3 regions of the Psychrobacter sp. CX90 genome follow, and region 2 is predicted to be linked to each of the others. Evidence: predicted binding sites of a transcription regulator. Region 2 holds the regulator's gene; each other region holds the start of a gene.

The links. The regulator PhoB, encoded in region 2, activates phosphate uptake and scavenging genes when phosphate is short. The targets are predictions, from matches to a motif close to TGTCATNAANCTGTCATAA.
Region 1: the regulator PhoB is predicted to act here: its motif matches at 3,851-3,869, upstream of pstS (phosphate ABC transporter substrate-binding protein PstS).
Region 3: the regulator PhoB is predicted to act here: its motif matches at 6,035-6,053, upstream of AC2SLN_RS02325 (inorganic phosphate transporter).

Annotation. Positions count from the first base shown of each region.
Region 1 is NZ_CM182008.1:2,679,344-2,687,570, reverse strand. It holds gene AC2SLN_RS10695 (fructose bisphosphate aldolase) at 1-286, shown strand, start outside; gene thiC (phosphomethylpyrimidine synthase ThiC) at 472-2,499, opposite strand; TPP riboswitch at 2,697-2,823, opposite strand; gene AC2SLN_RS10685 (septal ring lytic transglycosylase RlpA family protein) at 2,956-3,318, opposite strand; gene pstS (phosphate ABC transporter substrate-binding protein PstS) at 4,055-5,233, shown strand; gene pstC (phosphate ABC transporter permease subunit PstC) at 5,364-6,314, shown strand; gene pstA (phosphate ABC transporter permease PstA) at 6,396-7,313, shown strand; gene pstB (phosphate ABC transporter ATP-binding protein PstB) at 7,373-8,227, shown strand, end outside.
Region 2 is NZ_CM182008.1:111,364-119,590, reverse strand. It holds gene AC2SLN_RS00505 (M61 family metallopeptidase) at 1-1,705, opposite strand, end outside; gene AC2SLN_RS00500 (FKBP-type peptidyl-prolyl cis-trans isomerase) at 2,042-2,524, shown strand; gene phoR (phosphate regulon sensor histidine kinase PhoR) at 2,743-4,122, opposite strand; gene phoB (phosphate regulon transcriptional regulator PhoB) at 4,363-5,064, opposite strand; gene dtd (D-aminoacyl-tRNA deacylase) at 5,393-5,830, opposite strand; gene asd (archaetidylserine decarboxylase) at 6,250-7,149, shown strand; gene AC2SLN_RS00475 (DUF1287 domain-containing protein) at 7,199-7,801, opposite strand; gene AC2SLN_RS00470 (IS630 transposase-related protein) at 7,934-8,227, shown strand, end outside.
Region 3 is NZ_CM182008.1:573,215-581,441, reverse strand. It holds gene AC2SLN_RS02345 (trimeric intracellular cation channel family protein) at 1-379, shown strand, start outside; gene AC2SLN_RS02340 (trimeric intracellular cation channel family protein) at 451-1,044, shown strand; gene recJ (single-stranded-DNA-specific exonuclease RecJ) at 1,098-2,903, opposite strand; gene AC2SLN_RS02330 (hypothetical protein) at 3,613-4,128, shown strand; gene AC2SLN_RS02325 (inorganic phosphate transporter) at 4,243-5,850, opposite strand; gene AC2SLN_RS02320 (ATPase) at 6,096-7,757, opposite strand; gene AC2SLN_RS02315 (FFLEELY motif protein) at 8,122-8,227, shown strand, end outside.

The sequences.
Region 1 (8,227 bases), 720 kb from region 2:
TGAACGTTTAGAGGATGACCAACAAATCATGTTAAAGCTGACTTTACCTGAAGAAGCGGGTTTTTATAAAGAGTTGGTTGATCATCCAAAAGTACTTAAAGTTGTGGCACTTTCGGGCGGATATAGCCGAGATGAAGCGTGTGATCGTTTAAAACAAAACCCAGGTATGATTGCCAGCTTCTCCCGTGCTTTTACCGAAGGATTATCTAAAGGTCAGACAGATCAAGAGTTCTCAGACACGATAAATGCTTCAATTGAAAAAATATATACCGCATCTAAAGTTTAATTTTAACTCAAGTGGTTTTTTTTAAAATTAAGCACAGTAATTTAAGTTTTTTTAACTGTATATTCTTTCAACTATATTTGTGTTTAACCATAACCTATTGCAAAAAAGCTTGAATCTTAAGATTCAAGCTTTTTTGGTTTATACCTTAGTTTGACTAAGGTCATATGCTTAAGTGGGATCAACCGTTAAACTTCTTTATAAAGCTGACGGCCCTCAGTATGATACTTTTTCGTCATCTCCTCCATCCCTTTTTGAACTTCTTCAAAACTAGCTTCACCAACTTGACCTACTAGCTCCGTATCTACCTCTTTTATCAGATGGGCTTCATCTTTCAGGTCACCAGAGCTTGGCGTTACAGGTTTTTTTAGACCAGCAGCATATTCACGTACATTTTGAGTGATTTTCATTGAACAGAACTTAGGCCCACACATTGAGCAAAAATGTGCCGATTTATGCGCGTCTTTAGGTAACGTCTCATCATGGTATTCACGAGCTGTATCTGGGTCCAAAGCTAAATTGAACTGATCATCCCAGCGGAACTCAAATCGGGCTTTAGACAACGCATTGTCTCGAGCCTGAGCGCCTGGATGACCTTTAGCTAAGTCAGCTGCATGGGCGGCAATTTTGTAAGTAATGATGCCATCTTTAACGTCCTTCTTATTTGGTAAGCCTAAATGCTCTTTTGGGGTAACATAGCAAAGCATTGCCGTACCAAACCAACCAATCATGGCGGCTCCGATTGCACTAGTAATGTGGTCGTAACCCGGGGCAATATCGGTGGTTAATGGTCCAAGCGTGTAGAAAGGCGCTTCATGACAAATTTCAAGTTGCAGATCCATATTCTCTTTAATACGGTTCATGGCAACATGGCCTGGGCCCTCAATCATAACCTGTACATCATGTTTCCACGCCACTTGAGTCAGCTCGCCAAGCGTACGCAGTTCACCAAATTGCGCATCATCATTTGCGTCTTGAATACAGCCAGGACGCAGACCATCGCCTAAACTAAATGCCACATCATACTGTTTCATGATTTCGCAAATATCTTCAAAATGCGTATACAAGAAACTTTCTTTATGATGCGCTAGACACCACTGCGCCATAATAGAGCCACCACGAGACACAATCCCAGTTAAGCGTTTGGCCGTTAAGGGTACATAGCGAAGTAGTACGCCCGCATGAATCGTAAAGTAATCCACACCTTGCTCGGCTTGCTCAATAAGTGTATCGCGGAATATCTCCCACGTTAGATCCTCAGCAACACCGTCTACTTTTTCTAATGCTTGATAAATAGGTACGGTGCCAATAGGAACGGGGGAGTTTCGGATAATCCATTCACGGGTTTCATGAATATGTTTGCCCGTTGACAAATCCATGATGGTATCGCCACCCCAACGTGTTGCCCAAGTCATTTTTGCGACTTCTTCATCAATGTTTGAGCTAAGCGCCGAGTTACCAATGTTCGCATTGATTTTAACCAAGAAGTTACGTCCGATAATCATTGGCTCAGATTCAGGGTGGTTAATATTATTAGGAATAATGGCGCGGCCTGCTGCTACCTCATCACGCACAAATTCTGGTGTGATGATTTTAGGCGTATTAGCCCCAAAAGTTTCACCTTCATGTTGACGCATGTCAGTGAGTTCATGCTGCTTTTGGGTTTCACGAATGGCGATATATTCCATCTCAGGCGTAATAATACCCTGACGTGCATAGTGCATTTGAGTAACATTGCGCCCAGCTTTAGCACGGCGTGGTTTATCAATATGGGAAAATCGGAGGTTAGCTGTCTTAATATCGCTGGCCCGCTCACGGCCATAACGACTGGATAGGCCTTCTAAAATCTCAGTATCACCGCGCTCTTCAATCCAGCCTTCTCGAAGTTTAGGCAATCCCTTCGTTAAGTCAATATCTACATTCGGATCGGTATAGGCCCCTGAGGTGTCATACACATAAAAAGGTGGATTTTTCTCACCATTCTCAAGGCCGAAACCACCAGTAGGCGTATCCGTAAGCGTAATCTCACGCATAGGTACTTGGATATCGGGACGCGATCCTTCGATATAAACTTTTTTTGAGGCAGGCAGATTGCGAGTTAGATCGCGTGCCTCTTCATCAAAGCGGGCATCTTTTGAAGAGCGATGGGCAGGCGTTTTAATTGTCTTATCTTTTATAGGGTTATCATTAGCGGCTATGGTAGATTGCATGGTCATGGCGTAGTCCTATTTCTATTATTATTGGCAAGTGCCAAATTACTGTTGAAACAGTCAAATAAAAACGACTCGGCTGACAGTGCACACACCCTTAATATTGCTAGTTAATAATAACTAACCCCTATTATAGCTTAACCTGACTCTCATTGGTGTAGAGGCTAGTGGGGATAAAATTATAACTATCTAACAGAAATTAAGGAAGTTTAAGGTGACTTTCCTACGACGGTATTAACCGTATCAGGTTCAACGGGTGATGTCTCAGCGATTAAATCAATTATTAGTGAAACGCTAATAATTGATTTAATCGCACCCCGAGTCGATATTATATCAATACTATACTAGCAAAGTTTTATCGAAATACCTAATGGTAGGCAGTAATGAAGAATAAAGGTGGATTAAAAGGCTTAAGGCGGAGATTCATTGGCTTAATTTAGTTAATTATCTATTTTTTACTTTTTACTCTTTACGATATTTGCCATCTCCATGACTAAGTACCTCAACGCTTACTTTACATAAATTACATTTGAGAGCGAGATTCGCTTTTTTCGATAAGTCTATAACTCGACCTGGTGTAAATGGACCACGGTCATTAATCTTAACAACAACTGACTTTTTGTTTTTCAAGTTAGTCACTTTTACTTTAGAACCAAAAGGCAGAGATTTATGTGCAGCAGTCATCGAATACATGTTGTATATTGCCCCTGACGCCGTTCTTTTGCCATGGAAGCCAGGTCCGTACCAAGAGGCCAGTCCCGCATTTGCAGGAATACTGAGCAAAATGGCTGACGCAACAGCGAATGGCTTGAGAAGTTTCTTCATGGGTATAGCCTTTTATCTGTTAATATTTAGACGAAACATTCCTAAGAATATTTTGAGTTTAGAATAACAAACAGTAAAACAGCGAAGTACGATTATAACTTATTTTGAACTAATTTGTTTTGAACTAATTTTCTGACAGTGTAGCCTATATTAAAAGTAATGACCCTTTATGTCTTAGGAGTTTGTATCGTGTATCATTTGTTACTGTGAAGATAGACGCTGATGAATACGCGCATGTTTAAATCTGCGCGTGAAATAGAAGACAGATGAACCCGCCTCTTTACCATCAAAATATTTCTATAATGTTACACTGAAAAACAAGCTTTATACCCAATTATTAACCCACATTTACTATATCAAAAGCTAGAGTTGAGCCCACAGAGCCCTTAGAGGAATAAGGTTTAGCGGTGCTTTTGAGCCAACTAAAAATTAATATATAAAATGTTTTAAGCTATTAATGTTTTCTCAATCTTTCTTGGCATTTTTTAGTGTCATTAACTTTGGTTACAAGGTTTTAACAAAAAACGCTTCATTTCATCAAACTGTCATATTAAAACGTCAAAATGTGCTCAATATCAATAGGGCATAGAAGAATACTGTTATTAACAGTGCGTTCATTAATTATTGTTTAATGACAATATATGATCCTAATACCAGTCATTCGTAGATGTGTTTTTAGTCCCATTACTCATAACAATCATCATATTCATAACTAATTAACTCTTTAGGAGAGACCATGCGTTATTCATTATTGGCAGTAGCAGTAGCAAGTGTATTAACCTTAGCTGCTTGCGATAAAAAAACTGATGACACCGCAACAACTGGTGAAACACAAGCAAACACTACTGAGACTACAGTACCGGCTGAGAATACTACTGGTTCGTCAGCCACTGGTAGCACGGAAAGCTATAAAGATATAGAAGGCGTAGAAATGAACATCAGTGGTGCTGGTGCTTCATTCCCAGCGCCTATTTATCAAAAGTGGTCTGCTGACTTCCAAAGTGCAACTGGAGGCCAAGTAAATTATAACTCTATTGGTTCGTCTGGTGGTGTTAAACAAATTAAAGCTAAAACTGTAGACTTTGGTGCTTCAGATAAACCACTTAAGCCAGAAGAATTAAAAGAAGCGGGTTTGATTCAGTTCCCAACAGTAATTGGTGGTGTTGTACCAGTTGTTAACGTTGAAGGTGTAGAGCCAGGTAAACTTGTATTAAGTGGTAAAGTACTTGCTGATATCTACTTAGGTAAAATCACTAAATGGAATGATCCTGCAATTGTTGCATTAAATGAAGGTCTCAAACTCCCTGATTCTAAAATTACCACGGTTCATCGTTCTGACGGTTCAGGCACTACTTTTAACTTCACTTATTATTTAAACGAAGTTTCAGGAGATTGGTCTGCTGTGGGCGTTGATAAGAGTGTTGAATGGCCAACTGATAAATTAGGTACTGGAGTTGGCGGAAAAGGTAACGAAGGCGTAGCGGGTATGGTTGAACAGGCCCCTAACTCAATTGGTTATGTTGAGTATGCTTATGCTAAGCAGAACGATATGTCTTATGCTGCTATGGTTAACGCTGCAGGTAATACCGTTCTACCTTCTGCTGAATCATTTGCTGAATCTGGTAATGTTGACTGGTCGAAAGCTGAAGGTTTCTATAAAGTTATCGCTAATTCTGAAACTGAAAATGCATGGCCGATTGCTGCTGCAACGTTCATTCTAGTTCATAAAAACCCACAAAACCCAGAGAAAGTTGCTGGTGTCCTTAACTTCTTTAACTGGGCATATAACGAAGGTGATCAAGCTGCTTTAGACCTAGACTATGTACCATTCCCAGATGAAGCGGTTGCGTTGTTTAAAGAAGAGTGGAAGCAAGTAGTTGGTACTGATGGCAAACCAGTTTACACACCAAAATAATCTTTAGCTTGTTACCGTTAATGATTATTTAAACAATGGGCAAGTAAATGAAAGTTCATTTGCTTGCCTTTTTAATCTTATAAATGGCAAGAAAGTATTATCCTAAAAATAAAAATACGTTGGGGTTACAATGTCTGACTTACACGCTCAACTAGCAAAACAAAAAAGAAATGACTTCTTTTTTGTTAACTTGACAAAGTTCTTTGCATGGCTAGTATTGATATCTTTGGGCGGTATCATGATATCGCTGGCTATTGGTGCTTGGCCAAGTATCAAAGAATTTGGTTTTGGGTTTTATACCAGCTCAGATTGGAGTACAGTAAATGATGAATATGGTGCCTTAGCGCCTATTTACGGTACGATAGTCACATCGGTTATAGCGATTTTAATCGCTGTGCCCGTAAGTTTTGGTATTGCTATTTTCTTGACAGAGCTTTGCCCTGCATTCCTACGCAGGCCACTGGGTATTGCTATTGAGCTTTTAGCAGGTATTCCTTCAATTATTTATGGGATGTGGGGCTTTTTTGTATTGGCCCCTCTATTTGCCAAATACGTTCAGCCATTCATAATTGAATATTTTGGTCCTATACCTATGATAGGCAGCCTGTTTGGTGGACCGCCATTAGGGATTGGTGTCTTTACTGCTTCTTTAATTTTAGCAATCATGATTATCCCGTTTATTGCGGCAACCATGCGTGATGTTTTTTCAGTTGTGCCAGAATTATTAAAAGAGTCGGCATACGGTGCAGGCGCAACCACTTGGGAAGTGATGTACAAAATTATTCTGCCATACACTAAGGCAGGTGTTGTTGGCGGTATTATCCTTGGCTTGGGCCGTGCCCTCGGTGAAACAATGGCGGTCACTTTCTTGGTTGGTAACACCTATAATATTAACTCTAATTTATTTGGCTCAGGGGTAACGATTACATCATCCATTGCTAATGAATTTGCCGAAGCCTCAAGTGAAATGCATGTTGCCACATTACTGCATTTAGGCTTGATTCTATTTGTTATAACCTTTGTTGTTTTATCAATATCTAAAATAATGTTGTCACGAATTGATAAAAAGGCGGGTAACTAACTTATAGGGTATTAGTAAGTGGTTTTCGGATAATTGGCAGAGAATAGCAGATAATAATAGTTACTTGGCAGGAAACATATTATGACAACAAATCTAGGTTCAACATCAGTGTCAAAGAATTCAGCAAGCTCAATCAGCTTTGAGCAACGTATGAATAAGTCGTTGTATTCAAAACGCAAAATGTACAATGTCATCGGTCTTGTTTTTGCGATGTGTGCTATGGCGTTTGGCTTAATCTGGCTAGGTTGGATCTTGTTTGACCTACTACGTAACGGTATGGAGGCTATGATTACGATGCCTATCTTTACCGCTGATACACCACCCCCAAATTCAATTGGTGGTCTACGAAATGCGATTGTCGGCTCGTTTATGATTGCTGGTACTGGTCTAGTTATAGGCGCACCAGTCGGTTTATTAGCGGGTATTTATTTAGCAGAGTTTTCTCAAGGCTCATGGCTTGGCAAAGCGACACGCTTTATAAACGATATCCTGCTATCAGCACCTTCTATTGTTATTGGTTTGTTTATTTTTACATTAATGGTAAATAATCGCAGCTTCTCGGGGTGGGCAGGTGCTGTTGCATTATCACTTATTATCATCCCCGTTGTGGTGCGTAGTACTGAAACGATGCTTAATCTCGTGCCCAACCAGCTTCGTGAAGCTTCCTATGCCCTAGGTGCGCCTAAGTGGAAGGTAGTAACCTCTGTTACGATGAGTGCTGCTAAGACAGGTCTAATCACAGGTATTCTTTTAGGTTTCGCACGTATTACAGGTGAGACTGCACCTTTACTATTTACTGCATTGAACAATCGATTCTTTAGTTGGGATATGAGTAGTGCAATGGCCAACTTACCGATGACCATTTATCAATTTGCTGCAGCACCAGATGATACTCAAAATATGATTGCATGGGCAGGCGCTTTGTTAATTACCTTTTCAGTATTAGGTCTGAACATTATTGCTCGTATTATCGGCAGAGAAAAAAACAAAACTCGATAAATAAACTAGCACTCTTACTATAGATAATCACTTTTAAAAAGATATTAAAGGGTACCGTCATGACTGACACGTTAGAGAAAAAACCAGTGACTGAAAAAACTAAAGCAAATACCGGTAACGATACCAGCATTTTAGAAAAGCCGATGCAAACGGGTAATCAGCAAGAGCAACCTGATACTGCAACGTTTACTAAGCAAACAATTGCTGATTTGCCAGCTAATATGCCGCCAGCAAAAATGCAAATACGTGATTTAGATTTCTATTATGGTAATTTTAAAGCGCTTAAAGACATTAATATTGATATTCCTGAAAGAAATGTCACGGCTTTTATTGGTCCATCTGGTTGTGGTAAGTCAACTTTGTTACGCACTTTTAATCGCATGTACGACTTGTACCCTGGTATGCGTGCTGAGGGTAAAATTAATCTTGACGGTAAAAATATTTTAGCAAAAGATGTCGATGTTAACCTACTGCGTGCCCGTATAGGTATGGTATTTCAAAAGCCAACGCCATTTCCAATGTCAATTTACGATAATGTTGCGTTTGGTGTGCGCTTATATGAAAAGTTAAGCAAATCAGATCTAGAGGAACGGGTAGAGTGGGCGCTTAAAAAATCTGCTTTATGGCCTGAGGTAAAAGACAAGCTTAGAGCATCTGGGTTATCATTATCAGGGGGGCAGCAGCAGCGTTTATGTATCGCACGTGCTGTAGCCACTAAGCCTGAGGTATTATTACTTGATGAGCCAACCTCAGCGCTTGATCCAATCTCGACAGGTGCTATTGAAGATCTGATTGAAGACTTAAAGCATGATTACACCATTGCAATCGTAACGCATAACATGCAGCAAGCAGCCCGTGTATCTGATTATACCGCTTATATGTATTTGGGTGATATGGTTGAAATGGGCGAAACT
Region 2 (8,227 bases):
ATTCTGCAACGCTTTGTAGTTGTTTTTTGGTCGCTTTAACGCCGTCAATCGCAACTATGATGTCTTTCGCTGATAACCCTGCCTCACTGGCCACGCTATCACGCAATACTTTGTTGACGTTTAACCCCTCTGAGGTTTCGCTAACCGCAATGCCCCACGCTAAGGTGTTGTCTTTATCGTCAACGCTAAGAATAACGCCATTGGCCTCAAGTAGCTGCTTGATTGGTAACTCTTCTACGCCGTCAACATAACGGGCTTTGAAGTCTTGCCATATTTGTTTGTCGATAAACTGACCAATGACCGCTTCAAGATTATCATTGTCCATACCGATGCGTTTGTTATTTTCAGCTTTAGCTTTGGCATAGAAGGCTTTGACCACATCAAAAATACGGTATTTGCCATCGCTATGCTGCCTCAACGTGAGGTCTAAACATAAGGCAACTAGCGCCCCTTTGTTGTAATAGCTAATGCCTGCGTTACCCGTATTTTCATCGGCTCGGTATAGCTTAATCCACGCATCAAAGCTGGACTCTGCGACGCTTTGCAAATGACGTCCATGAGTTTGGGTGTAGCGGTTAATCTGTGTGCCCAACAATTTAAGATAGCTGTCTTTGTTGACCACGCCTGAGGCTTGTAGCATAAAGTCGTCAATGTATGACGTAAAGCCTTCAAATACCCATAGTAGTGGTGTGTATGCCTCACGGCGTAAGTCAACGTCAAGCATCACATCAGGACGAACGGTTTTCACCCACCATGAGTGGAAATATTCATGACTACATAAGCCTAAAAAGCGTTGGTAGGCCTCGCTAGGTTCATCGGCTTCTTGTTGCGTTGGCAAGTCGCTACGTGGGGTGACAAGGCTGGTTGAGTTAATATGTTCTAGCCCGCCATAGTCGTTGCCACTGGCATAGGTCATAAAGGTGTAGTCTTTAAAAGGGGCATCACCTAACCAATTTAGATAGGTTTGGCAGATGTGGTTCACATCTTGTTGCAGTCTGCCCATATTGGCTGTGTGCTTGCCTGCAATATAAAAACGATGGGCAATGGTGTTGTGACTGTCATCATGTATGATGAAATCAAACTCGTCTTGTGGGGCAATCTCAAACGGATAATCGATTAATTCGGCATAATTATCGGCTTCAAGATGATAATAATACTGGGCATCGTTATGGATATGAGTATGTTTTAGTCCACAAGCGATTTTGACTTGTTTTTGATTGTCACTATCATGTTGTAAGTCATAGAAAGCTTGAGGAACACTTAATGTAACGTTAACTTGCAAATCCTCTAGCCCTTCTACCGCTAGCGCAAGTGAGGTAAAGTTGCCATACAAGCGCTGTTGATCGACATAGGCTGTGCGTACTGATAAATCATAACAGTACACTTCGTAAGTGACCTCTACGGTCTCTCCAAACTTCAGATCCGTTAACTGCCATTCGTTTTTGCTTAGCTTGTTCGCGCGTAAGAGATTGCCAAGCTGACCTTTATCGTCTTTGTGAGTTTGGAAATGAACCGCGGTGATGTTGCGTGCAAACTCGCGCATTAAGTAACTACCCGGTATCCAAGCAGGCAACCATAATGTTGGTGCGTCTTGATGAGCGACAAACGTTAAGGTAACATCGACCAGATGTTGGGTAAATCGGCTAAAGTCGAAACGATAGCTTATCGGTTGGGTGTGAGCTAATGTTTTATTAGAAGTTATCATAAGGTTTGATTCATATAAATGTTATGTTTATTTGTTAAGTTAAAAAGGCTTAAATAGCTTAGGGCTGTATTTATAGTAAGTCCACACTCGGTAAAGTGCAACTTATCTAATACGGCTAAATGTCCTTCTTATTCAATGTTAACTAATCAATGACTTATTCATTCTCTTAAAAACTCAATATTTTTTAAATTTTATTGAATATTAGACTTGAAACCGTTAACCTGCATCACAATCTACTAAACAAGGCAATAAAAAAGGTATGGCAGTGCGTGTGTGAACCCTTACTTATTGTGTTTTTTTAATGATTTACCGAACTCTTATAATTTAGGATTTTTTATGACAACAATTGCAAAAGATACGGCAGTACGTTTTAACTACACGCTTAAAGACGACCAAGGCAATGTTATCGACCAGTCGCAAGGCGAGCCTCTAGCCTACCTTCATGGCCATGGCAATATCATTCCCGGTCTTGAAAAAGAGCTTGAAGGGAAGTCTGCTGGCGAATCATTAACTGCCGTTATAGCGCCTGCTGATGCTTATGGCGAATACCAAGAACAAGCGGTACAAAAAGTGCCACGTTCAAACTTCCAAGGTGTTGACGATATCCAACCTGGCATGCAGTTCCAATCAGAAGCTGAAGGTCAAGTGATGCTAGTAACCGTTACTGATGTCAATGACGAAACGGTAACGGTTGATGCAAACCATCCATTAGCTGGCAAAACCCTTAGCTTTGACGTAGAAATCGTTGAAGTGCGTGCAGCCACTGAAGACGAATTAAACCATGGTCATGTACATGGTGCTGGTGGCGTTCAACACTAATTTCCATACCAATCCTCAGCCCACTGCCAGTAAAAGCTGAAGCATTGATATGAAGATATAAGCATGAAACCCTATATGATATATGTGAAATAAAGATGAGCCCGTCCTACTTGGATGGGCTCTTTTTAGGTCTTTGTATTTTTATCTTTGTTACGGTTAGGGCTGATGAAGCTTAACGTTGGTACGATTTAATACGTTTTTACTGAATGTTTATAGCGTTACTGCGAATTAGTAATGCTCTCACCGCAAACCCGCTCTTCTGGAAAAAAGGCATGGAAAGTTGAGCCTTTATTTAATGTCGATTCAATAGTCAACTTTGCACCATGTTGATACAGCACATGTTTAACAATGGCTAAACCTAAGCCTGTGCCCCCTGTCGCTCGGCTACGACCACTATCTACTCGGTAAAAACGCTCTGTTAAGCGTTCAATGTGCTCTTCGGCAATACCAATACCATTATCACTCACTGAAAACAGACATCCCCCTTTAACCTCTTGCCACGAAATGCTAATCTCGCCGCCTTTAAGGGTATATTTAATGGCATTGGTCACTAAATTTAATAATGCACTATTCAGATAAGTCTCTGAACCATATAGGTTTTTTTGAGAATCGATATGTAAGTCAATTAAATGACCATACTCTCTATTGTATACTTGGGCATCATCAAAAATATGAGTTAATAGACGGGGAATATCTACACAGGCTTCACTAGATATCTCCTCATTCTCTAAGCGTGAAAGCAGCAGTAAATCATTAATAATACTATTCATGCGCCGAGTTTGCTGAGTCATTAATTTAAATCCACGGCGCCACTTTGGATCTAAGTCTGGCTGATCTGAGAAAGTTTCAATGTAACCCATAAGTACTGTAAGCGGTGTACGTAGCTCATGCGATACATTACCCACAAAGTCTTTACGCATTTGCTCCAGATGCTGCAAACGGGTTACGTCATATATAATTAGCAGCTTCTCACTACCAAAGTGAGTAACCTCACACTGTAAGAACCGAGTGGAATCTCGCCACGAGGTTAATCTAATCCCCTCATTTGGCGAGGTAACGGTAGTATAGTAATCATGGAACTCGGGAATTTCGATGAGTTCAAGAATATTACGCCCCTGATCCTCAGAACGTAATTCAAGCAAGTTTTCAGCAGCTTGATTCCACCACTCAAGCCTGTCATTGCTATCTAGTAATATCACTGTATCTTGCAGAGCTAATAGCGAACTGCGTATTTTTTTGACCAACCCCATCATTTTTTGATGGGTAATCTGCTCCTGCTTTTTACTTTCGTACAATTGACTGGCAGCAAAAGAGAGACTACCTGAAAAATCAGGTGGTGGGAGCGTCAACGAGCCACTAAGCCATTTATAAAATTGCTCCATAGCATAGGCACGCCAAATATAAAAGCAGAGCATACCAGCAACGATGCCCCAAGCAAGAGAGTTTAGATACCATCCAGATATACCGCCAATGATTACCCAAGTCAGTAGCCACTTAAAATCCGCCCAAAACAATGTAGATGCATTAGGCGTTAAAGCAAAAGACGCCTTTCTACTCTCTCTTTTCGTTGTTTCGACCCGCTCAGGCTGTTGACTCATAACACTCTCAACTTCACATCTTTGGCTTTTAAAATACACTTTTGTTATTTTTAAACAAAAACCGCTAATAAACAAAAACCGCTAAATCAATACAGCCACTTCAGTCTCAAGCAACTTGGCTGTGCCTATCAAAAATACCGGTAGAAAGTCCATATTTAAAAGCCCTATTAATAGGCCACGTTGCTAAGCCATGCCCCAGCTACTAACACCGACTGACCAATCACGCTAACTGACTACTGACTAGCCATGAATTTTTGTTGAGAAGCGATAACCCGTGCCGCGTACCGTTTGAATAAACCCCGCATAGTCATGTGGCTGTAGCACCTTACGCAAACGTCTAATATGAACATCAATTGTGCGGTCTTCCACATACACATTACCACCCCATACTTGGTCTAAAAGTTGGGTTCGTGTATAGGCACGTTCAGGATGACTCATAAAAAAGGCGAGTAAACGATATTCAGTGGGTCCTATTTCTACTGGTGTGCCATCAGCCGTTACCCGCTGACTTACTGGATCAAGGCTCAATCCTTCAGCCTCAATGGGTTTATCACCCGATAAGGCATTGCTACGGCGCAGTACTGCCTTAATTCGAGATATCAGTTCACGCGTTGAAAAAGGTTTAGTAATATAATCATCTGCCCCAGCGTCAAGACCTTGGACTTTATTATCTTCTTCACCTTTTGCGGTTAACATAATGACGGGAATCTCTGATAGTAAGTCATCCTTTTTTAATCGACGACAAAAATCAATGCCAGATTGCCCCCCTGGTAACATCCAATCCAGTAATATGATAGCAGGGCGATGATCCACTACCTGATGGTGTGCTTCACTCACATCTTCTGCTTGCAGACATTCAAACCCCGCCATCTCAAGCGTGGTAACTATCATTTCACGAATGGCTGGTTCATCCTCAACCACTAATACGGTTTCATTATTCATTTAAAATACCCCTTAAAAGCATCTCAGATTGAGCAGTCTGTAAAATCGCTGGTTTAAACTAACTTGTTTAATAGCGAGTTTAAAACCGACGAGTTAAAGTGACCAAAGCCAATTTGATGACTGAAATATGACGGTTATATTACAACGTAGAAATATGACAGTGAGATGACAAAAGGTAAGTTTAGTTACTTTTAATGAATACTTTTAATGATTTTTGTCCTATTGAAGAGTCAAAGTCGCTTATTATTTAATGGCTAAAGTTACTTTAATTTACTTTAATTGCATTGTGCATAAGATGATCTATGCTGACACAGCAGCTACTTAACTTTTAAATCTCTAATATGAAATTTATCGGACCGTCATTGGTGGATTTTACCTGCATAAATGCACCAAATTGCCCAGTGGCGACGTTCTGATACTGGGCTTGAGCATATGCCACCAACTCATTAAATAAAGCCTCGGCATCAGCAGGTTTCATTGCACCGCCAAAATCGGGACGACGCCCTTTGTCTGTTTTTGCCATCAGAGTAAACTGCGACACCAATAGCAAGCCGCCGTCTACTTGTTGCACATTTTTGTCAAGTTTGCCCTCTTTATTCTCAAAAATGCGATAGTTCAATATTTTATCGATTAACTTTTTAGCAGTGTCGACGCTATCATTATGGCCAATACCAATATAAGCCAATATACCCTGCTCAATCTGCCCTATCATGTCGCCATTTACTTGCACACTCGCCTGAGTTACTCGCTGTATTAATGCTTTCATTCGCCCTACCTTACAATATACTTTAAAAAAACACTTAATTAATAGGCCTATAAAACCGTCATCTAAGTTTCATAGTCATCAAATCATGATAAACTTTATCTTATAAATCAAGCGAATTACCATCAAAGTTGTCTAGAGAAACAATTAAAGATAAAGACGGTAGAGGACAACCGAGAGTAGACATTAGCTTTTTGGTTAAAACTGCGAACTAAAAGCTGTAAATTACAAAAAGTATAACCAGTGAAAGTAACTTTTTATAACGTCCTCTAAAACTATTTAAGATTGCTTTGACTATGCTACTATTGCTCTGCCATCATTACTCTGACATTGTTACTCTAACACTATTGCCTTACACTCCCTTTCTCTATCTTATTAATTGAGTGTGACACTCATTAATACCTAAAAACTTACTTATGACTATGATAAAAATTGACATAAAAAACACCTTAAAAAAAGTTGCTACTAAAGACACTCTCTTTACCACGTTGCAACACATGGTGCCGCAGCAAAAGCTTAGTGAAGTTGCTGGCAAACTGGCTTCAAGCCAAAATCCGCTGGTTAAAAAGGCATTTGTAACGACTTTTGCTAAAGCCTACGGCATCACTTTAGATGACTATGGGCGTAAAAATTTAAGCGACTTTGACAGTTTTAACGATTTTTTTACCCGTGAATTAGATGACAACGCCCGCCCTATCGACACCAGTATGACAGGTATTGTCTCGCCAGCTGATGGTATGATTTCTCAAATCGGGCACATTGAATCCAATCAGTTGTTACAAGCGAAAGGGCGTCATTATGATGTGGGTCAATTAATAGCGGATACCAAACTTGAGTCTGGTAATTATTATGAGGGCGGTAGTTTTACAACAGTGTATCTGGCGCCGAGCAATTACCATCGTGTCCACATGCCATTTGATGGTAAGCTTATCGAAACCCGCTATGTGCCGGGCACACTTTTTTCTGTGAATAATGTGACTGCTGCAAACGTACCCGATTTATTTGCCCGTAATGAGCGCTTAGTGTGTATCTTTGACACTGAGTATGGTCGTGCCATTGTGGTATTGGTCGGCGCAATGATTGTTGCGGGTATTGAGACAGTGGCTACTGGTAAGATTAAGCGTAGTAAAGACATTCAAATGCAAACACACGATATGGACCTAAAAAAAGGTGAGGAACTGGGTCGTTTCTATTTAGGTTCTACGGCTATTTTAATTATGCCAAAGTCAACTGGTGTGACATGGCACCAAGATCTGGCACATGGATCAGTGGTTAAAATGGGTCAGCTATTGGGTACAGTACAGAGTCAATCAACACAATAAGCAAAACCATTTATCGAAGCATATTCATGGTTATTGACACTGTTTGAGCCTAATAGCGATAATGCCCCTTAATCGGGAAACGGAACAGTACATTGTCTTCTTGTGTGCCTCTTCCAATATTATGAATAATCAAAGGCGTGCCATCGCTTGCGCTTTTGTTTGAAACGATGCCGATATGAGGTAAGTTGTTATTTGGTAAACGCCAAGTGACGATATCGCCTGCCTTAAAGCTGGATTGGTCGGTGGTGCTTAAAGTCTGTCCATTTCGTTCAAAAAACACTTCAAGGTTGGGGACACGGCGATGGTCAATATTCTTATCAGTGCCATTTAATCCCCAAATATTGGGGTAATCTGCAAAGTTGTTTTTCATATCAAAATTGACCAATTGCTGCAGATCAATATTTTGCAAGCGATACGCTCGTATGACCACATCTGTGCAAACACCCGTTGATTGTGGCACATCCCCTCGAGGAAATTCTAAACGACGATACGCAGGGTCGTAACTGACGGTTACGCCAATTTGTTTTTTGGCATCTTCTGCCAATTTATTACCATTACTCAAAAAACCGCTTGCCTGGACTATCTGAGACACGACAAATAGACTGATAAAAGCGACCATCTTAAATATGGTCTTGTTGATTAATAAGCGCATCATTTGTCTTTCCTTATGTACCCTATTTTTTAACTACGCCTCAACCAACCTTGGCTAGTCGCATAATCAATTTGTGTCGATATCCAGCTATGAATATAGTCAGCGAATCGAAAAAGGGTTACACTAAAGTCTATGGCATACTCCAAAGATTACAGACAAATGATACTAGACAACCTAGAAGCAGGCTACAGCTACCGAGAGCTTGTTGAAGAATATCAGATCAGTGCCACTACTATTCAACGCTGGAGGAAAAACCCTGAACCAAAGAAATACCAACGAGCACCAGCGAAAATAGACAACGAGGCACTTATCGCTGACGTTAAAGCACATCCTGATGACTACCATTATGAGCGAGCAAGACGCTTTAATTGTAGCGACAGAGGTATAGCAACTGCCTTAAAGCGTTTAGGTATCACTCAAAAAAAA
Region 3 (8,227 bases), 460 kb from region 2:
TTTTTTTCATCTATATCACAAGATTGATAATGCTTTAAAGTTATTTGACGCAGTGGGTCTTGCTGCATTTAGTGTGATTGGGTTGAAAGTTGCCCTAACCCACGATACCTCGCCAATAATTGCAATTCTAATGGCTGTATGTACGGCTATTGTAGGAGGTATGATTCGCGACGTCATATGCAATGAGATACCTTTGGTATTGCAAAGAGAGATCTATATTACGGCAAGCTTGATTGGTTCGTGTGTTTACTTATCATTGGAGTATTTAGGAGTGCATACAGGTTTAAATGACTTTATTATGCTTGGCGTCATATTTGTAGTGCGCCTTTTGGCTTTAAAGTTTGACTGGCATCTGCCTTCGATCAGGATGGTACATTAATTTCAACTCAGTATATAGGTAAAATAGTGGATACAACCTTTGACCCTACCTCCCTTATTTTTGCCTTTGATATGATAGGAATAATTGCCTGTAGCATATCCGGAACAATATTGGCCAAGCACAAACAGTTTGATGTTTTTGGCTGTCTATTAGTGTCGATTGTTACTGCAATTGGCGGCGGTACCGTACGAGATGTCATATTAGATCGACACCCCCTTTTTTGGATGGTCGATATGAGTTACTTAACCGTCATTACAGTAACCTCACTCGCCTTCCAAGTTTTTTTCCATCCTAACTCACGACATGTCGACAAACTGCTAAAACTTTTCGACACTATTGGCCTATCTGCTTTTACCCTTATTGGTATCAAGGTTGCCGTAAGCATGGGAGCAAATATTGCCGTTTCATTATTGTTTGGTGTTATCACTATCATTGTAGGTGGTATTATTCGAGATATGATTTGTAATGAAATCCCACTGGTGCTACAGCATGAAATATACATAACTCCAGCATTACTAGGGGGTAGCCTATATTTCATACTACCAACGTTTGGTATTAGTCAATGGATAGTTGAAATAACGACCATGCTGACAATTTTCATCATTCGCTCACTTGCTATCCGATACGAATGGAAATTTCCAGATATTGAACTTTACAGCAAATAGACTTAAATTTCGGTGAATCAGCAACTTATTAGACCAACAACTTTTAGAATAAGCTATGATGGTTTAATCAATGACAAATCTTTAATCATCAACTGGATATTTTGATTGCCATTCCACTCATTGATATCTAACTCAAACAATACATGTACTTGCTCAGCCTTGTAATCCCAAACTTGGAGGTCAAAATTAAACCAAATTGCATCAATTGGGTACTGAACCCCTGGATATTTAAGCGATAGTTTTAAATGCTTATCTTTTAAAACCTTAAATTGAACAACCTCAAATATCCCATCAAACTGTGGTGGCACAAACCCGTGACCCCAAATATTTGTATTATTAAGAGCATCTACAAATTGCAAGCTAAAATCATCAGCTAAAAGCTGACCATCCGTGAAGCTCTCCTCTTCAAATACTGTCTCATCGATTGTATCCATTAAATGGCAAAACGCTTGCATAAAGGGTTTGTAGTTACCTTTTTTTAGGGTTAATCCAGCTGCCATGGCGTGCCCACCAAAGTGACTAATTAACTCAGGCTTATTTTCAGCAATCGCTTCAATCGCATCACGAATGTGAATGCCAGGTATAGACCGTGCAGAGCCTTTAATTAAATCCTCATCCCCTAGCTTATTGCTGTCCGCTGGCGCAAACACAATAGAAGGCCGGTAGTAAGTTTCTTTCAACCGACCTGCGACAATACCTATCACGCCTTGATGCCAGTCATCCTGATATAGCACAATGCCACGAGAGCTTACCTTATCTTGCTCTATTTTAGGAAAAATACCGCTATCTTGGACCTCACTATCCATCACCGTGTCTGTCAGTTGTAACTGATTCAGTATGTCATCTGCTTGCTCACGCATCGTACTTTCTACACGGCGACGCTCTTTATTTAGACGGTCTAATTCATAAGCTAAGCGTTGAGCATCCGCCCAATCCTCAGCCATTAAACACTCGATACCGATACGCATATTATCCATACGACCCGCAGCGTTAATACGTGGACCAATTACAAAGCCGAAGTCTTGCACTGTCATTTTCTTGTGATCACGGCCTGCTAACTCTAATATGGCTAAAATACCTAATGAGCATTGCCCAGACCTAATCGCTTTTAGGCCATGGTGTACTAAAGTACGGTTGTTATGATCAAGCACACCAACATCAGCAATCGTACCAAGTGCCACTAAGTCTAAGTATTGGCTCACTTGCACTGATAATTTATCATTATCACGGCGATGTTTTGACAAGCGTCCAAGCAGATAAAAAGCTACACCAACACCTACTAAAGCCTTACTATCAAAGTTACAAGTTAATTGATTTGGATTAACGACAGCATCAGCTTCTGGTGTTGGTTTAGTGGTTAAATGATGGTCTGTAATGATAACCGTTATGCCATTTTCTTTGGCTTTGTTAACCCCTTCATGACTAGAAATGCCATTATCGACGGTAACGATAACGTCTGGTTGATAGGTATCAATACCAAGCTGGACAATTTCAGGTGTCAACCCGTAGCCATACTTAAATCTATCTGGCACAATAAACTGCACATTTGCTCCCATGTCGCCCAACACTTTCATCATCAAGGCTGTGCTAGTTGCCCCATCGCAATCAAAATCGCCAACTATTAATATGCGCTTATTGGTATCAATGGCCTCATCGAGTAATAACATGGCCTTGTCAATATCATATAGGTCACTGGCAGATAGCAATGTAGACAATGAATAATCAAGCTCGTTGACTGTGCGGATACCACGGGCAATAAACAGCCGAGTCAATGTTGCTGACTGCTCATATAGAGGTAATAAGGTAGGGGGTAGGTCTTCAGGCAATTTACCTGTGAATCGGGGGGTTAAATTTAGCATCATGCTATTGTACTTAGCTTAAGTGGAATTTGAAAGTTTTGAATACTATAAACTGAGGCAAGGCTATATTTGTAGGACTGAGTGTTGTCTTTCATTATGATAAAACTAATATCAGTTACCAGACTACTATTACCAGACTACTAGATGAACAGATCTTAGGTTAAAATACTTTAGAGATAAAAGGGTTAGCTTAGAATCCATTCAATAAATACGTTTTTGCAAAGATAACCTTATTCACTAATCATCTTTCTATCCGAAATTGTATATCTTTAACTCATAAACTCATGCAAAAAAATAACCTATGCGTATTTTAGAATAAATTAAAATAGATAAGTTTGAATATCTTAGCACTTGTGTAATTTGTTTAAGCCTTTTGTTTAATCATAATGTTAATATATATGCCTTTAATACGTTTTTTGGTCAAAATTAATACAAACCACCTATTGAGCATTATTCCCCTAGTATTAAAATAGAGCTATATAACATAAATTAAGCAAGTTAATTAATGAGTATCTTATTAATTTAATTAATAATACCAATTGTATGTAGTTAAGCTTATGATTTAAAAATTTGAGTTATGAGTTAACATTGTTGAGCAAGTTACTCAATTAAATAGACGTAGTTAATGATTGCACTTAAGTATAGCCACTCTACTATAATAAGTAATAAGTCAGTTAAACCCCTATAAACCTACCCTATAAGGATATGTATGAAAACAACTCCAGATATACAAAAACTACCTGAAACTATTGATCCAGATTTGAACCTTGAGAAAATTAAAAAAGAGTGTGAGGCACTTGTAAAAAAACGTGCAAAGTTGTCTGCTGGTGTAGCCATTGTCCCCGTTCCTTTTTTTGATGTTGCAGTTGATGCAGGTATGTTAACTCAACTTTTACCTCAGATTAGTGAGCGTTTCGGATTAATTTCTGAACGAAATACTGCCATTGATTTAGAGTCAAAAGATGTTCATTGGAGTGAAGTTAAAGATCGGGCTATTGATTTTGCAGGATTAATGGCAACTCGTGGTGTAGTCAAAAAGACTGTACAAAACTTCGGTGGTCGTATCGTGGCAAAACAAGTGACTAAGTTTATTCCCTTAGGTGGTCAAATGGTTGCGGCAACCATGGGCTATATGATATTCAAAAAAATAGCCACAGATCACATTAACGAGTGTTATCGATTGGCTAAAAAGATTCAGCAAAACCAGCATGGTCGTAATGTGTAAAATATACATTTTGGATGCCTCTTAGGTATTTTAGACAAAAATCCCGCATTTTCATGCGGGATTTTTTTTACCTGAATATTTTATGCTTAGCTTCTTAAACCAAACACTTTAAACTTAAAAGACTTGGATCAAAATTAGATAACTTATCATAGACATTGCTGCTGCCGCTGGTAGCGTAATAATCCATGCGAGCCCAATTGGCTTCATCAGTGCCCAGTTTGTATCTTTATTGACAATACCAATGCCTAATACCGCACCCACTAACACATGAGTGCTTGATACCGGAAGACCAAGCATAGACGCGCCCATAACCACAGCAGCTGCAGATAGTTCTGCCGAAAACCCAGAAGCGGGATGCATCTTAGCGAGGTTTGTACCAACCGTTTGAATGACCTCTTTACCAATAAACCATAAACCGACGATCAACGCCACGCCGAAGGTAATCATAACGGCACTAGGAACAGCAGCTTCACTTGAGATAGTATTGGTACGGATAACATCCATAATAGCGGCAAATGGACCTACAGCATTCGCAATATCGTTAGCACCATGGCTAAATGCAAACCCTGCTGCAGTGAAAACTTGCATCCAACTAAATAGTACAAAAGTTGCGCGGGTTAAGTCTTGTTTTTGTTTACCCTTAATACTCTTGGCATAAATGAAAATGGTTAACCAAATTAATGCACCAACCATAATAATAATCAAAAAGCTATGCAATGTTGATAAAGACATATCGACATTCTTGAGCCCTTTGAAGACTACCATTGCAGTCATAACCATGCCACCAAGTGCGGCAACTAAAGGTACCCAGTTACGTAGAGCTTTCAGCATATCCAGCTCTTTGCGTTCATTTTCAATAATAAAAAGTTCTTGGTAGTAGTCAGTTTCTAAATCTTCTTTTTCTGTATCTTCATCTTTATAAATCTCTTGATCACGAACCATAGCAGATGTATATGAAAGCTGTAGAGATTCAGACAACTGACTGACAAACTCCTTATGACGCTTCTTAAGGGCTTTTTTGGCGGTTTTAAGCTCTTTTAAGCGCTGTTCTGCACGATCGTTGTAAGCCAAAATATTTAATTTTATTTGACCATACAATACATAGGCTAAGAGCCCACCAAGTACAGGAGATAACACCCATGATATGGCTATATGCCCCACTGCTTCCCATTGAACCGTTGACAGTGCCACTTCCGTGCCACCAATCTGAATCCCCATAATGATTGAACTACCGACAACACCGCCAATAATAGAATGGGTAGTAGAAACAGGTAGACCTTTTTTTGAGGCAAATAATAGCCAGAATGCAGCTGCTATCAATGCTGATAACATGACATAAATAAATTGGTTTGCGGAAACGGGAAGACCATCAAGATTTACAATGCCTTTACGGATAGTATCCGTGACTTCGCCGCCGGCAATGATAGCCCCAGATACCTCAAATATTGCAGCAACAGCCAAGGCTTGTGGGATAGTTAATGTACCTGCTCCGACGGAGGTGCCAAATGAGTTGGCAACATCATTTCCGCCTATATTAAACGCCATGAATATACCAAAGAGGGTGGCCACCAGAAAAAGGGTTGTTTGATGATGGTTGGTATAGGTTACACCCCACTTTAGAAAATAAGCAGTTACGGCTATGAGTAATAAACCAAAAAACCAATTGGCTCTTACTGAACCTTTAAAACTGGGCGCTTTTGGGTTAGATGACTTTGGAAGCATAATAGTCTGTTAGCCAAATCAGTGTGAATAAAATAAAACCCCGTACTTTATATAAGCCACGGGGTTCCAGCAAACTTGGGAAATTCCTTTTAGTTTGGTCAATAAGCGAATCAACAGCTTTATTCTTCTTTTTAGAATATTATATATGGCTGCGATTTACATTTTGACTAAGAGTGACATCCTTTGTCATAGTTATGTCATAATTATACTACCCTCTGATATAACTTGAAACAATATTTTTAGATTTATGTATTAACCACCCTCTCTAACTGCTTTATGGCATGATCTAGCACGGCCAAACGGGCAGTACGTTTGTCATTGGTCGCCACGACATGCCAAGGCGCATATTTGGTGTTGGTCAATGCCAACATATCCGCTGCGGCTTGTACGTAATCATGCCATTTATCGCGATTTCGCCAATCATCATCAGTGAGCTTGAACTGTTTATGTGGTGTCTCTTTTCTTTCTTCAAAGCGCTCGAGTTGCTCTTGTTTATCTATAGCTAACCAATATTTGATAATAATGGTACCTTTATCGGCAAGGTCTCGCTCCATACGGTTAATTTCTTCATAAGCCCTTTGCCATGCAGCTTCACTGGCAAAACCTTCAATCCGCTCTACAAGTACTCTACCGTACCAAGTTCTATCAAATATCGCCACGCGACTTAAACGCTCCTCTTTCATGGATGGTTGAAACTGAGGTAATCTATTCCAAAACCGCCATAAATAAGGATATTGCAGTTCAATTTGTGTCGGTGCTGAAATGTTATAAATTTGATATTCTCGTGGATCTAGTGGTGATACTAAACGTTTAATAGACCCACCTTTACCTGCAGCATCCATGCCTTCGAAAGCAAAAATAACGTGATGATTATTACCCGTATTTTTACAACTTTTACCTTCCTTATTATTTTGTGAATTGCGGGCACGCAACAGCTCAGCAATACGCGCTTGTTTCTTTGCAAGCGCTTGATGATAGTCCGATTTATCCATATCAGGATCATCTATATCTGTTAATTTGTCTGGCACATCTTTCCATGAAAAAGCGGCGTTAATATTTCTCACAACCCCTTGCCCTAATGCATGGAGGCTATCTTTTTGCTGGCTACTCACTAACGCTGCTTGTGTCGCATGTAGCACTTCATGACAAAACTGAACGCTCGCTTCATGGTTATGTGCCTTATGGTGCTTTTTGTTTTTAGATTTTTCATCACTTCGGTCATTACTACCGTCAATAATTAGCCAATCGGACTGTTGACTGAGTATAATCTTGGCAATATCATTAAAACGCTTTACCATCTTTTTATCTTGCCAATCCATATGGTAAAGCCAAGTTGGGTCTTTTAAGTTATCTTTCAGTCGTTGTTGCAAGGTTTCTTCATCAATATGAAACCAACATTTTAAAATCTTTGTATGATTGGCTTTTAAGTCTGCTTCAAACTCCGCCAGTACTTGTAACTGTTCTTTTAAAAAGTATTCCCAGCTCTCTTCGCCGTTTTCTGTTTTATTTTTATCATGTTTCATGCATGTCAGAGCACCTGTTATCAAATCTGCATACCAATTGCCAAAGTATGCGGTAATGTTCCCATGTCTTGGTAACTTAGAAACATGGGCCTGCCAAACTGGCTCATACAATGCAGGTTTTAAGCCAATCGTTGCCTCCACATTAAACAATCTTGGATCAACCCATTGTCTAAGCTGAGTAACCGCTGCGCCTTTCCCAGAAAGCTCCATACCGTTTATTAGTACTAATAAACCTGTCGCTTGGCCAACTTGTCTTGTTTCTCGGAGCGCATACTGGGCTTTAACAAGCTCAAACCTTAGCTCATCTTCACTCATGTGAAACTGACTTAACGGATCAGCATCTATTTGAATTGACTTAGGCTCTTCCTGATTTGTTTTAGACATCCTATTTTCCTTTTTTAGGTTTTATTATTATTTTAAGTGATTAGACTATAGAAGATATTCATAAGATTAGCGTTCTTAACATCATATCGGAAATTACGCTTCGAGACCGCTTAATCTACCGCTGAAACTAAATCTCAACAGATAAGATAGATTGGACATGTCATTTAATGTATTGTGCAAATAGTAGACATGCTTATTTTTAACAAAATCAGTGTTTAAATAATGCTTAAGGTATTATTGCAGCGCCAAATAGCTTGTCTTACCTCAATGCTTATGCAAATCATCATGACATAAAAAGATAACAAACAAATCATTTATACATGAATAAAAATCAAATTTACACAAATAAAACGACAGAGGTGTTATGTCTGCTTTATCTAATTTAAGTACTTATATAGAAGAATACAAACAATTGCCCCATCATAGCAACCCTGAACTTGCTGTGAAACTTGAACATGTCCAATCATGGC